Regions from separate parts of the Margalitia sp. FSL K6-0131 genome, predicted to be linked through region 1. Evidence: riboswitches for the same ligand, from Rfam matches in the RefSeq annotation. Region 1 holds a riboswitch; the other holds the start of a gene.
The links. Region 1 has a riboswitch for thiamine pyrophosphate ahead of tenA (thiaminase II). Riboswitches for the same ligand answer to the same signal wherever they lie in the genome.
Positions count from the first base shown of each region.

Region 2: it holds a riboswitch for thiamine pyrophosphate, as region 1 does, so the genes downstream of both, thiM (hydroxyethylthiazole kinase) here and tenA (thiaminase II) in region 1, are expected to answer to the same signal.

Region 1 covers NZ_JBBOZS010000001.1:2,939,076-2,943,977, forward strand. Annotated here, with positions in the region: gene thiO (glycine oxidase ThiO) at 1-589, opposite strand, end outside; gene tenI (thiazole tautomerase TenI) at 586-1,209, opposite strand; gene tenA (thiaminase II) at 1,284-1,985, opposite strand; TPP riboswitch at 2,105-2,212, opposite strand; gene NSQ59_RS14390 (alpha-glucosidase/alpha-galactosidase) at 2,403-3,722, opposite strand; gene NSQ59_RS14395 (ABC transporter permease) at 3,771-4,796, opposite strand; gene NSQ59_RS14400 (sugar ABC transporter ATP-binding protein) at 4,814-4,902, opposite strand, start outside.
Region 2 covers NZ_JBBOZS010000001.1:4,257,416-4,262,317, forward strand. Annotated here, with positions in the region: gene thiE (thiamine phosphate synthase) at 36-689, opposite strand; gene thiD (bifunctional hydroxymethylpyrimidine kinase/phosphomethylpyrimidine kinase) at 686-1,492, opposite strand; gene thiM (hydroxyethylthiazole kinase) at 1,503-2,315, opposite strand; TPP riboswitch at 2,420-2,529, opposite strand; gene NSQ59_RS20835 (ATP-binding protein) at 2,743-4,266, shown strand; gene NSQ59_RS20840 (hypothetical protein) at 4,556-4,902, shown strand, end outside.

The DNA.
Region 1 (4,902 bases):
CGGTTCCTGTTACAACCCCGGTTATTTTTCCTTTCCTATGAATAAAGGAATGTACCTCTGTAAATTCTCTTATTTCTGCCCCATAGCTTGCTGCTGATTTAGCAAAAGCATGGCTTAGTTGGAAAGGTGAAAGCTGGCCATCATTTGGAATGTACATTCCTCCAAGTAAATTAGGTGATAAAGCAGGTTCTTTTTCACATAATTGTTTTCCTGTCATCCATTCCACCGTTTCCCCTGCTTGCTGCTTTGCCTCCATCATTTTTTGAAACTCCTGTACCTCTGCTTGTGAACTGGCAATCTTGACTAATCCCTTCTGCACCAATTCAATATCAATCCCTGACCTTTCCTTTAATTCCACAGCTAGATTAGGAAACATCGAACGGCTCTTTTTGGCCAATTGAAAGAGTGGGCCATCCTTTTCAAGCTCTGCTTGGGCAGCAAGCATTCCCGCCGCCGCACTTGATGCTTTGCTAGCTAAACGGTCCTTTTCTAATAGAATTACCTTTAAGCCACGTTTCGCAAGGTTATAGGAAATTGCACTGCCATTAACACCGCCACCTACAACGATGGCATCATAACATTCACTCATTTTGCTTTACCTCTTTCCCTTAACCCAAGTTGAAATGAATATTCTTTTACTGCTTGAAGGGGATTGTCCGCCAACATGACCCCAGACATTACAGCAACCCCTTGTACCCCTGTTTTTAACACCTTTTTCACGTGCTTAAAATCAATACCGCCAATAGAAATCACAGGAATAGTCACTTTCGTAGTTACTTCTCTTAATTTTTCCAAACCGCGTGGTTCTACATCAGGCTTGGATTGCGTGGAAAAAATATGTCCAAACAACACATAATCTGCACCGAACTTTTCAGCATACAACGCCTCATTTAGGGAATGAACGGAACAGCCCAACCTTAAACTTGGAAACACCCCTTTTACCGCAGAAATGTCCAAGCTATGATAAGCAAGTTGTACACCCTTTACCCGCGCGACCATTGCTACATCTATACGGTCATTGATTATTATTTTTTCTAACGGAACGCCGTTAGCGTTTAATTGATTCACTATTTCAATAAGCTCCCTGGCCGATTTCTTTTTTTCCCTAATATGAAAAGCATCGATATAAGGATGAATTTCACCTACGATTTGAACCATTTCAGAAACAGACTGCATTCCTGTTGAAATAATATGTAGCTCGGGCCTCAATTTACATCCACCAACCTCAATATTTGATAAATCTCGTACTCTATTTCATATTTAATAAGAGTGCAATCTTTTTCCTATTCCAAATCAGCTATCAATAAACTGTTGACCTTTTGCTTAATCGGCCAATCTTCCATCCGATAAGCCATTTCCCAAAAGGAGTATTCGTATTGACTGCTTATGATAAAATGTTGTGTCATTCGTTCTAAATCCGAATCCGTTACTTGCTTGGCAATCTCGTCAATACGCTGGATTTGCTCCATCACTTTTTCATGAAACCACTCACCGCCATATGCCGCAATCCATTCTTGGTAAATTGGTTCCTCTGGTGTATTTCCCTTTAATCGCTGCCCAATTTCATCATAAAGCCAATAGCACGGCAATAAGGCAGCAATTATATCACCGATATGACCTGCAAATGCCGCACGGTACAGATGAGATGTATAAGCATAAGCTGTCGGTGCAGGCTTAAATTCCTCTCTTTCAGCTTCTGTGATCCCCAATTGTTTAGAAAAATGAGCATGTAGTTTAAGCTCGGCTTCAGCCGTCCCTTGTGCGTGGACCGCCATACGTGCCGTTGTATGTAAATCTGGTGCCTTAGCTGCCCCATAAGCTTGCACCCTTGCAAAATGAGAAAGATAATACGAATCCTGTAACACATAATATCGAAAACTTTCCAATGATAGGCTTCCATCTGCAATTCCCGTCACAAAAGGATGATGAAAACTAGCTTCCCAAATGGTATCCACTTCTTGTCGTAACTGTTCTGAAAAATTCATACGATCTCCTCCAAAAAATCATTTTGTTGTGCATCCATAGATCTTTTCAAAGTGCAACAAAAAACCACTTTCTCAACGCTCAAGAAAGTGGTTTTATATGGAAATTAAAATACACAAAAAATTTCCTTGTTCCACTTCCCTACGCTGGTATAAACCAGATCAGGTTCTAAGAGTCTCAAAGTCACACTTTAATCTCAGCCATTTAAATGGCACCCCTAGTGGTTAAAAAAATATTAAGTTTTCCAACAATATTTCGCTATTATCATAGCATGATTTAAATATATGTCAAGAAGATATATTGTCTAGTAATGTCTTATTTCCTTTCAACTATCTTACTTATTTAAAATGATATTTAAGTATTTTTAGATCTTCACGGATCCAACTTTTAACCACTTCATACATGATAAATACTTATCATCAAACTAACACTGGTGATCCATCAAACTTCGGCAGCCATTCCCCATGCGCTTCGATTAAATCATCACATAACGAAACGATATCATCCAACGATAATTCAGCTGATGTATGTGGATCCAGCATAGCTGCTTGATAAATGTGTTCCCGCTTTCCAGTAATGGCTGCCTCTATGGTGAGCAGTTGAGTATTGATATTTGTTCGGTTAAGTGCTGCTAATTGCTCTGGGAGATCCCCTACATAGGTAGGAGTGATGCCGCTGCGATCTGCAATACATGGAACTTCTACACATGCTTTTTCAGGTAGGTTGCTAATAAGTCTTCCTGTATTGAGCACATTTCCGCCAAATTTAAATGGAATATCTGTTTCAATTGCTTCGATAATTCTTGAGCCGTATTCTTTTGTACGAGTATGGTCTAATGACTTGTTATTTACTAAATCCTCTCTCATTCTTTCCCAATTTTCTATTTGGTTCACACATCTGCGCGGATATTCATCAAGTGGAATATTGTACTTGTCTATCAGCTCTGGATACCTTGATTTTATAAAATATGGATGGTATTCAGCATTGTGTTCGGATGATTCCGTTACATAGTAGCCAAACTTATCCATCAATTCGAATCGGACCATATCATGGTGCTTTGTTTTTTGTTTTTCTTTCGCTCTTTTCTTTATTTCAGGATATAGATCTTTCCCATCCTTTTTTACTTCTAACAACCATGCCATATGGTTAATGCCAGCAATCTTTTCCTGTACTCCTTTTGGATCCATCCCTAATGAACGAAATAACTCTTTTGTACAAACTTGGACACTATGACATAATCCAACCGTTTTGATATTTGTAAAACGATTCATAACCCCAGTTAAAACCGCCATTGGATTCGTGTAATTGAGGAATAATGCATTAGGACACACTTCTTCCATATCCTTTGCAAAATCAAGCATTACCGGAATGGTGCGCAGATTACGGAAGATTCCGCCTATTCCGACCGTATCTGCAATCGTTTGTCTTAAACCATATTTTTTCGGAATCTCAAAATCAATAACCGTACTTGGTTTGTATCCGCCTACTTGAATGGCATTGATGACGTATTTTGCATCCCTAAGTGCCTCTTTCCGATCATGATACGCTTTGATTTGAATGTTTTTGTTTAGGTTTTCTTTTAAATTAGTCAGCATTTTTTCTGAATCGCTTAAACGCTGTTCATCAATATCAAACAACGCAAATTCAAAGCCTTCTAAAGCTGGAACTAACATACAATCTCCCAGGACATTCTTTGCAAATACAGTACTTCCCGCTCCTAAAAACGTAATTTTAGACATTATTCTCTCCTTATTTAACAGAATTTTTTCTATTAAACTATTCCACTCTTAAGCTGATTTTTCCTTCCTTTGCAGAAGCACAGCTCCAATCACTATAATCCCTTTAAACGCCTCTCTTAAAAACGGCGGCACTCCAAATAAATTCAATAAATTATTCATTACCGCAATAATTAACATCCCATAGATGGTACCGATAATAAATCCTCTTCCGCCCATCAGGCTTGTTCCACCTACTACCGCTGCAGCAATAGCATCCATTTCTGCTCCTCTTCCAGCGTTTGCAAAGTCCATGGAACCTATCCTAGTCACTTGAAGAATAGCCGCAATGGAAACAAGAATCCCCATTAATGCATATACTCGTACCTTAATTTTATCTACATTTACTCCGGATAGCTTTGCCGATTTTTCATTGGAACCGACCGCAATGACTTGTCTCCCGAAAACGGTTCGCTTAGAGACATAATAAAGGATATATGCAATGATAGCCCAATATAGAATCGGCATAATCAAATATCCTCCAATGCTGAGATTGGAAACTTGTAAGAAATCCATCGGCACTGTCGGGTTGTAACCTTGCATGAATTGTTGGGTAACGCTCCTAAAGATCATCATCGCGCCTAAAGTAATAATAAATGGAGGAGTTTTCCCTTTAGTAATGGTGACTCCTATCAAAGAACCTAACAAATAGCCGAAAACTAATACCAGTAAAACCGCAATAAGATATGCAGGAATTCCCGTAATTCCTATTTGCGCCAAAAGTCCTTTCGATCCTGTATCCAAAAGGATCATTGCAAATGCTCCAGTAGCTACTAATGTAGATCCCACCGATAAATCAATCCCTGCGGTCATAATAACAAACGTCATCCCTAATGCAATGATTCCTATCCCTGCGTTATTTCTCAGGATATTAATCCAGTTATTGATCCAGGACTGAAACCAGCTGCCGAATGAATCATAATTAAATCCCAGTACCAATGTCTGCAGAATCACCATAATAATGAGCGCAATGGCCGTACTAAATAGTGGAGACTCCTTCCATTTATGACGAAACCATCGAAAAAAATTTTTATTCATCTCCAACATCCCCTCCCTTACTTCGTCAACTGGCCACCAGTAGCAAGACTCATGATATGTTGCTCTGTCATTGTTTCTCCGGATACTTCCCCTTGAATCACTCCAT
Region 2 (4,902 bases), 1.3 Mb from region 1:
TTATTATAGCAAAAAAGAGCAGGGGTACCCGCTCTCTAGTACTCTACTTGTTTTCTTAACCTCTGTGCTGCCTTGGTAATATCGGTGGCCTGGCTGATCGCGGTGATGACAGAAACCCCATCTGCACCTGCTTTCATAACTTTAAGTGCGTTTTCCATTGTAATACCGCCGATTCCTACCATAGGAATAGTGATACCTTTTTCCCGGAAATGTTGAATATGCTGAACGCCTTGGACTGGTTTCGCATCTTCCTTTGTTTTAGTAGGAAAAATCGGGCCGACACCAAAATAATCTGCACCAGCTTCCATTGATGTCAATGCTTCTTCCATCGTATGAACGGAAACTCCTAGAATTTTATCTCCAATCCTTTTACGAACCTCATCCACCGGTGCATCCTCTTGGCCAATATGTACCCCGTCAGCCTCTAAGGAAATGGCTAAGTCAATATCATCATTCACAATAAATGGGATCCCATGTTCTTTGCAGATGGTCTGTAGCTCCTCGGCAAGTGCAAATTTCGCGTCGCCCGTTAAAGCGTCTATTCCTTTTTCGCGAAATTGAAATAAGGTGATCCCGCCAGCAATAGCATCCTTCAGTACACTTGCAGGACTTTTATAGCAATTTGTACTGCCCATAATAAAATATAATTTTAATATATCTCTTAAACTATCCGAATCGATTCTCGTCATTTTATCAAACTGCTCCTTTTTTTATATGCCCAATGATTCGTTGGACCATGTCCGTTTCCAAGTGGAATATTTTCTTCAATTGCCGCTTGGATAAAATCTTTTGCAGTTACAACCGCATCATACACCTTTTTGCCTTTGGCAAGTTCTGCGGTAATAGCTGCCGAAAAGGTACAACCGGTTCCATGAGTGTTTTCCGTATTGATTCTTTTTGACTTTAAATAAGCAAATTCATATCCATCGTAAAAAAGATCCATTGTCTCTAACGGATCCGTGTCATGTCCGCCTTTAATAACAACATTTTTTACACCTAATTCAATGAATCTTTTCGCTGCTTCTTCTTTATCTTTTATTGATTTTATTTCCATATCAATAATCACTTCCGCTTCCGGAATATTCGGAGTGATAATCAATGATAACGGGATAAGCTTCTTTTTCAATGCGGATACTGCTTCTTGCTGCAATAGAGAGGCTCCTCCTTTCGCAATCATCACAGGGTCTATAACGATATTTTTCCAGTTATTTAAGATGATTTGCTCAGAAACCGCTTGGATTATATCAGCGTTGAACAGCATTCCTGTCTTTAGGGCATCCACCCCAATATCATCTGCTATGGAACGAATTTGCTCTACTACCGCCTCCACCGATAAGGGATAAACTGCTTGAACTCCTAATGTATTTTGGGCGGTTATTGCTGTGATGGCTGACATTCCATATACCTCAAGCTCTTGGAACGTTTTTAAATCCGCCTGAATACCTGCTCCTCCACCACTATCGGAGCCTGCTATTGTTAATGCTTTTCTCATTTTCCGGCACCTACCCTTCTCTTTGTTCAATGAAAGCTTTTTCGATTACATGTTGACCTGAAACAGATGCAAGCTGATCTAGAAACTCCATTTGAAAGCTTCCCGGTCCTTTGGAAGCTGTTCTTTCTGCTGCCAATTCAGCAGCAATTCCATATGCTGTAACGGCAGAGGCAGCTGCAGCCAATAGATTTTTTTCAACAGCAGCAAAAGCACCAATTACAGAAGTTAACAAACAACCTGTGCCTGTTACTTTCGTTAATATCGGATGACCGTTTCGACCCACAAAGGTTGTGGTACCATCCGTAATTACATCCTCTTTTCCAGTTACTACGATAATCGTTTGCAGTTTACGAGCAGCGGTGATAGCAAGATCTATTTGATTTCCTTGGACATTCCCTGCATCTACTCCCTTCACCTCTGCCTGAAAACCTGCGATATTAGCAATCTCCCCTGCATTTCCTCTTATAATGGAAATCTTTACTTCTCTCATAATCCTACCTGCCATCTCGGTTCGATACGGTGTTGCGCCTGCTCCAACCGGATCAAAAATGACCGGAACCCCGTGGGCATTAGCGGACTTTCCTGCAATAATCATCGATTCTACCGTTTCTGAATTTAACGTTCCCATATTTAAAACTAGCGCACCGGCAATCTTAGCCATGTCCCCCACCTCTTCAGGAGCATATGCCATTACAGGAGACGCCCCTAATGCCAAAAGTCCGTTGGCCGTAAAATTTGTCACTACCACATTCGTAATATTATGAACAAGCGGATTTTCCTTCCTCACATTGTGTAAAATGTCTCCAATTAATACCTTATCCATTTTTCATCCTCCTCAAAGTCATATTCTGGGTCGTGTTCCTGGGGGAAATACAAAAAAGCCAGCTCCTTCTTTAGGACCTGGCATCATTAGTAAGAGAAAAAACATTTTTCACTCCACTACTTTCCTCCGCTGGTATTAACCAGATCAGGTCCAAAGGGTTAAAAAACTTCCTGTTTTTCTCTCAGCCCAAATTAGGGCACCCCTAGTAGTCTTTAAAACTTTTATTCTTTGTACTTATCATATCCCGCAGAATTCAATATGTAAAGCAATTAAACAGTGTTGCGCGTCCATCGTATAATTTGTACACAAGTGGTCCCTGACACCCTTAACATCCATTTGTGGTAACAGGCACAAAAAAAAGGGATTTTGTGGTTTGTTGTCAAAATTTAATGGTACAAAGAGACTATTGTTGAAAGAGGTGGAGGGTATGGATAAGGAATTGAAACGGATTGGTCAAAAGTTAATGGATCATTGCCACCTATTAGCGAAAAATCTACAGGAAAAACAAAGCAATGATCCACATTTTCATTTACTCCAAAATCTTACATCTATCCAAGAAGTGTTTTTTCATTGTCTTGGTAATTCTCTTTCCCAGAATATAGAATCCACTCATTTCATGATGAATAAATGGGCAAGATTGTTACTAGAAAAAACGTACATATTTCATACACGACTTCAAAAGCAATATCTTTTTCCGAGCCATCATTATAAATCGGTGATTATGGACTTTTTAGAAGAAGAGATAAACAACTGCAGCATCTCTCCACAGGTTCTATTTCAAGTAATGAAAAAAATAGATTCTTTTATACAGCAAGCATCTACTATTTTTTCAAACCAAATGAATCCGCTCATCATAAAAGAATTGCGTCAATATGCCTCATGTTTGGCAGAAGAAAATATCACTTTGCGTGAACTAAATGATCTAAAAAATGCATTGAAAGAGGCAACGATCCTTGTTATTACGGATAAGGAGGATGCTATTAAATATGCTAATCAAAAATTTTGCGACATAACGAAATACAAGGAAGAAGAACTAATAGGGCAAAACCATCACAATCTTTTAAACTCCGGCTATCACACGGAAGAATTTTTTCAAGAAATACGAGAATATATAAAACAAGGCAAGGTTTGGAAAGGAGAAATTTGTAACAAAGCAAAAGATGGCAGTCTTTATTGGGTTGATTGCACTATAGTGCCGTTTAAAGATCGCAACGGGAACACGTTTCAGCATTTTTCCATTCAACATGATATTACTGAGCAAAAAAATACCGAAGAAATGCTTCGCAAGACCGAGAAGTTATCGTTGGTTGGTGAACTGGCAGCTGGGATTGCACATGAAATCCGCAATCCTCTCACTACCATTCGCGGTTTTGTTCAAATTCTTGACCATTTTTCAGATGAGAAGAAATATCTTTATTCTAAAACGATATTAGAGGAAATTGACCGCATTAATTTTATTGTGAACGAATTCATGGTGTTCGCGAAACCGCATACTGTTGAATTTAATAATTGCAACCTAGTCGATATCATAAGGAATGTCGTTCATTTACTCAACGCGGAAGCCGCTATGAAAAATGTTGAAATTACCGAAGCATATCACGATAACGACATTCTCATCTACGGAGAAAGAAATCAATTAGCTCAAGTATTTCTGAATATGCTTAAAAACGCTATTGATGCATTACCTAATGGGGGCAAAATTAAGATCTCCAGCTCATTGGACGAGGAAAATGTAATGATTTCCATACAAGATAACGGAATTGGGATGTTACCTGAACAAGTCGTTAAAATAGGAGAACCCTTCTACACATTAAAGGAAAATGGAAATGGGTTAGGGTTAATGGTCAGCTATAAAATTATTGAAAATCATCGTGGAACCATTATGGTGGAAAGTGAATTGAATAAAGGAACCACCTTTCATATATCCTTTCCTCTTCTTAATAACATTTAAACGGTTTCTTTTTGAGCTTCCAGGTAAATCCGATCAAAAAGATAAATGAATTTCAAAAAGGATCTTAGGGTCCTTTTTTTTATTTTAACAAAAATAACAATATATCTATTAAAATGTCATTTTCTTATCAAAATACAGGTAAATAGATCTATTTATATTGAAAACGGACAAAAAGTGACAAGCTTTTTAGTAATTCTTTATAAAAGCATTCCATAAAGATTATTGTCTTTCGTAAGAAATCCTAATGAAGAGTAGTTTCAGTCTAGATTCTCTGAAAGGAGGTGAAAGGATGCACTTCCCGAGATTTGTATTAAAAGGTTTAATTATTGGTGCGGCCCTATGTTTCCCCAGTGTTGTACTGGCGGACAAAAATGATCATGCCCCTGCTTCTAATGACAAAAAGACGATTCCGGTCGTATCCAGTCTTAAGGGTAATGGATTTGGGAATAACCTAAACAGTTCCAAAGAACATCTCAAGAAAAAGCAAAAAAAGGATCATCACCAGGTTAACCTGGTCCATAAATCTTTACCAAATGTCGCTAAAAAGGCAGTCAACGGATTAAAAAACGGGCATGCTAGAAACATCATCCATGCCAAAGATAAGCAAAAACAGAAAAATCCAGGTCTTAAAAAGGG